2 regions of the Paenibacillus sp. YSY-4.3 genome follow, and region 1 is predicted to be linked to the other one. Evidence: riboswitches for the same ligand, from Rfam matches in the RefSeq annotation. Region 1 holds a riboswitch; the other holds the start of a gene.
The links. A riboswitch is a leader RNA that binds a small molecule or an ion and turns the genes downstream of it on or off. The one in region 1 is predicted to bind cyclic di-AMP.
Positions count from the first base shown of each region.

Region 2: linked by a shared signal. The riboswitch ahead of ACYUJT_RS20260 (3D domain-containing protein) and the one ahead of ACYUJT_RS21255 (KamA family radical SAM protein) in region 1 are both predicted to bind cyclic di-AMP.

Region 1 is NZ_BAABMC010000008.1:105,189-107,389, forward strand. It holds gene ACYUJT_RS21255 (KamA family radical SAM protein) at 1-1,028, opposite strand, end outside; cyclic di-AMP (ydaO/yuaA leader) riboswitch at 1,162-1,311, opposite strand; gene ACYUJT_RS21260 (antibiotic biosynthesis monooxygenase) at 1,370-1,780, opposite strand; gene ACYUJT_RS21265 (ankyrin repeat domain-containing protein) at 1,777-2,190, opposite strand; gene ACYUJT_RS21270 (hypothetical protein) at 2,172-2,201, opposite strand, start outside.
Region 2 is NZ_BAABMC010000007.1:127,433-129,633, forward strand. It holds gene ACYUJT_RS20255 (polysaccharide deacetylase family protein) at 1-487, shown strand, start outside; gene ACYUJT_RS20260 (3D domain-containing protein) at 586-1,263, opposite strand; cyclic di-AMP (ydaO/yuaA leader) riboswitch at 1,266-1,447, opposite strand; gene ACYUJT_RS20265 (amino acid ABC transporter ATP-binding protein) at 1,613-2,201, opposite strand, start outside.

The sequences.
Region 1 (2,201 bases):
AATTTGCCGTAATCCCCGTCGCGGGACTGGTGGTACTTCAAATAGGCCTTGCCGTTTTCAATCGCGAGAATTTCGATCTTGCCGGACGTATGGCTCATCGACAGCCTGACTCGTTTACCCAGACCGGATGTCCGCGCCTTTGCCTCCTCGACGATCCGATAGACCTCTTCCAAGGAAAGGACGAAATCACGGTTCCCCGCTACCGGCCTGTTCACGAAGAAGTAGTAAGGCGTAACCCCTGCCCAAGACAGCTTATCCAGCAGCTCGCCAAGCACTACAGGGTCATCGTTAATGCCTCTCAGCACCGGGGTCTGGTTGACTACGATCGCGCCGGCCTCATGCAATGCCTGAAAGCCGCGTCTCGCTTCCTCCGTAATCTCGCGCGGATGGTTAATATGGGCCATAACGTAAATGCGCTGCTCCGGCGTAGAATAGGTGCGGATCACATCGAGCAGCTCCTCGTCCTCGTAAATGCGCATGGGATTGAACACGGGAATCTTCGAGCCGAGACGAATAATTTTAACGTGCTCAATTTCACGCAGCTGGGCAAGGATGCCCCGCAGTTTCTCCGTGGCTAGAATAAGGCTGTCCCCGCCAGTCAACAGGACGTTGTTGATCTCGGGATGCTTGGCGATATAATCGATTCCCGGCTGCACATCGGACATGGCCTCCTTCACGTCGTTGCGGAACAGGCGCTTGCGGAAGCAATACCGGCAGTACGCGCCGCATACCTCTGACACGATCAGCAGGGCGGTCGTCGTATACTTGTGCTGACATCCCGGCACAACGTAGTTGGTATCCTCGTCGGAAGCATCCCAGCGGCCATACTCCTCGAGTTCCCCCTCATTTGGAATGACCAGCTTGCGAATGGGATCCTGAGGATCATTCCAGTCGATCAGGTTCAAGTAATAATCGTTCACCCGAAATACGAATTTCTCCGTAATCGGTTTCAAACGCTCGCGCTCCTCTTCCGGAATCATAGTCAGTCTGTCCAGATTCGTAATGTACTTCGTTTTAGTCTTTGTCATTGTACATCCTCCTTCCTAGTAATCAACAAAAAAGACCCCGGATCGGGGTCCTAGACACAGCTGCGCCAGCAAGGGTCAGAAGACAAAAATAGACCCTAAAATAGGGTCTAAGAGACGTAATAAATAATCATATAACAGACCCATCCACTGCTGACGAGGTTAGCTGACGGACTCGGGTAAGATGGTACCCTACACCTCATAGGAATGAGTGATTCGCCCCAAAAAAAAGAACTGGTTCCCCCGCTTTCCTGGCTATCACCAAGAAACTAAGCGTGTGTCTATGATACGGTGTACTGACGGGATTGTCAACCTTAGGGTAATTAACAAGAGAATTGGTATAATTATAAAATTCTTAAAATTTGACGGTTAATGTTATTTTCTGTCATGGGACCGGCCATCCCCCGTTCCGGTTCAAACTTTTGCCGCAGCGGCCTATACTGCGCGGCTACTTCATAAGTCGCCAGCTCGGAGCCAATGAGTTGGCTGACTTCCGGCTTAAGCTCTCTAAACTTGCGGTGGAGCGTTCGCGCTGCTCTGCTCGTTAACCACTTCTCAAAATACCATCGATCCTCCCAAGTAGTGCAAACCTGCAGCTCATCGTATTCCGGGCAATTATCTCTGATCAGCACTTCCATGAACAGGAATCCTTCAAAAGCATGGACCGATATGGGCGTTCTGAAGCGAGCCAGCACTTCGTTTGCTTTGCCTTTTCGGACCCGGATGATCTGGATGGCCTTCATCATCACCATCATTTTCCGACCACCTCTTTCGATAGGAATATACTTAAATACTCATAGACGAAAATGGCAGCATTCCCACCGGCCTCGGCGTGACGGATCAGCGATATTCCGTGCGGCCCCTTAGCATAGACGGTCTCGGGATGATTCTCCACGATCGCTTTTACGACGTTCAGTTCTCCAAGCATAGCTGCAGCGAAAATATCCATTCGTGCCCCGTGCGCCAGCAGCAGTCTTGCAATGCTGAAATTCCCGGTATGCGACGCGGCGCCGAGGGCGCTCTCCCAATCGCCGCTCCCCCAATCGATGACCGCATGCACAAGTGCGGGCTCCTGTTTGAGCAGCCTTGCAACCGCATCATAATCTCCATGCGCGGCCACGATAAATTCCCGTACCAGCTCATGATTTAAAGGCCCTCTTGGCATGCGTTCCCCTC
Region 2 (2,201 bases), on a different contig from region 1:
TGGCAGCCGGGCGAAGAAGCATCCTGAGCTGCTGCGAAGAATTCACCGTGAAGGACATATCGTCGGCAACCATTCCTACAGCCACCCTTTGTTTAAGAAGAAATCCGTCCAAGAATTCAAAAGTGAAATTGAGCGAACTGAGAAAGTGATCGAACGGATTATCGGCTATAAGCCTCGCTTCATTCGTCCGCCCTACGGAGAAATTAATGAGGATCAACTCAAATGGGCCAAGCAGCAAGGCTACAAAATCATTAACTGGAACGTCGATTCTCTCGATTGGAAAGCGCTCAGCAAAGAAAAGGTAAAACGTAACGTGCTCAGCGCCGTCGGGCCGGGATCGATTGTGCTGCAGCATGCCGGCGGCGGTACGGGTTCCAATTTGACGGGAACCATCGAAGCCCTGCCCGATATCATCAAGGTGCTGCGGAACCGTGGCTACCGCTTTGTAACGATCCCCGAGCTGCTATCTTATAAGAAAGCTTTGTAAGCGGACATTGCTTGCAATGCAAAAAAGGACTTCCATGCGGATCTCGCAGTGGAACGTCCTTTTTAAGATAAATAGTTTAAATCGTGACCAGGCTGATATTAATCCAAAATATAGAGCGTGACATCCTGAAAACCGAACTCGTTAACCTTCTGCGGGCTCGCCGGAATGAATATATCAATCCGGTCGCCTTTGATTGCGCTGCCCTGATCGGTTGCCGTGGCGACGAATGCATTTTTCGGCAAATCGGAATGGCTGTGTCCAGTGACTAGCACTTTCGTGCCCATCGGAATGACATTTGGATCAACAGCGATCGTTCCGAGCTTCAAAGGATTGCCGTAGTAATCGACGGCGCCCCATTTCCCATTTTCACTGGCTGCTGCGGAGTAAGCCGTAGCTTTGACTTTTTTCGTAGATTTGTAGTTAAACGATTTGCCCCAAGCCTGCACTACCCGGTCCGCAGAAAATACCTTAAGCGTGGACAATGTTTGGATTTCGCTGCCCGAAGCAGAAAGCGCCTGCATGTTTTGACCTGGAATCGTAATTTTCAAGCCCTCGTAAATATTCGTTGCTTCTATGCTTGGATTAGCTTGCATAAGCTTGTCCAAATTGACTCCGTACTGCTTGGCGAGAAAATAGAAGGTATCTCCACTCTTTGCCGTATGTACTGAATCCGCATATGCTGGCACGGCATGCAGTGCTCCCAACAACCCTGCTGCAATCACCGCAGTCTTAATCCCCATCCCCAATTTATGAAGACCTTTACGCTGTTTAAACATGATGCTCCTCCTTTAACTTTGCCTGCGGAGTTAGTTGTCGGATTCGGAAAAAAGGATAGCTCCCGGCGCCGGATTATGTAGCGCTTCACCCCGAGACAAGCCAAGCTGTTACCTTTGCATTTGCATCGCTTGTCATAAATCGTCCCCCGCACCTGCCTTAGCAGTGTTTCGGCCGTTATGAATATATCACAACTTTGTAACCTATGGGCCATGCAAATGTTACCAATGGTATAAAAACCAACATTTATCAAGGAAATACAATGACGGAAACCATGACAAAAAATTTAATTTTTACCCGCCAACGCAAAAAGGCATGACCAGTCGGTCATGCCTTTGCCAATCTATCTAATTACAAAACTTTGCTTAAGAAATCCTGAGTCCGCTGATTCCGCGGCGAACCGAACACCTGCTGCGGGGTGCCCTGCTCGATGATAACGCCTTGATCCATAAACAAGATGCGGTCGCCCACCTCGCGGGCGAAGCCCATTTCATGCGTAACGATTACCATCGTCATACCGCCCGTCGCCAGCTCCTTCATGACTTCAAGCACCTCGCCCACCATCTCGGGGTCAAGTGCGGAAGTTGGCTCGTCAAACAGCATCACATGCGGCTCCATCGCCAGGGCGCGGGCTATGGCAATGCGCTGTTTCTGGCCCCCCGACAATTGGGACGGATAAGCCTTGCTCTTGTCTTCCAGTCCAACCTTGCGCAATAGTAAAAGCGCAAATTTTTCTGCGTCCTGCTTGGTCTGCTTTTTTACCTGGACTGGAGCCATCATGACGTTCTCAAGCACCGTCTTATGAGGAAACAGATTAAAATGCTGAAACACCATCCCCATCTTCTCGCGGGTTTTGTTAATATTATGACTCTTGCCGGTAATAAGCTCTCCCTCGAAATAGATTTCACCGCTGGACGGCTCCTCCAACCGGTTCAAGCAG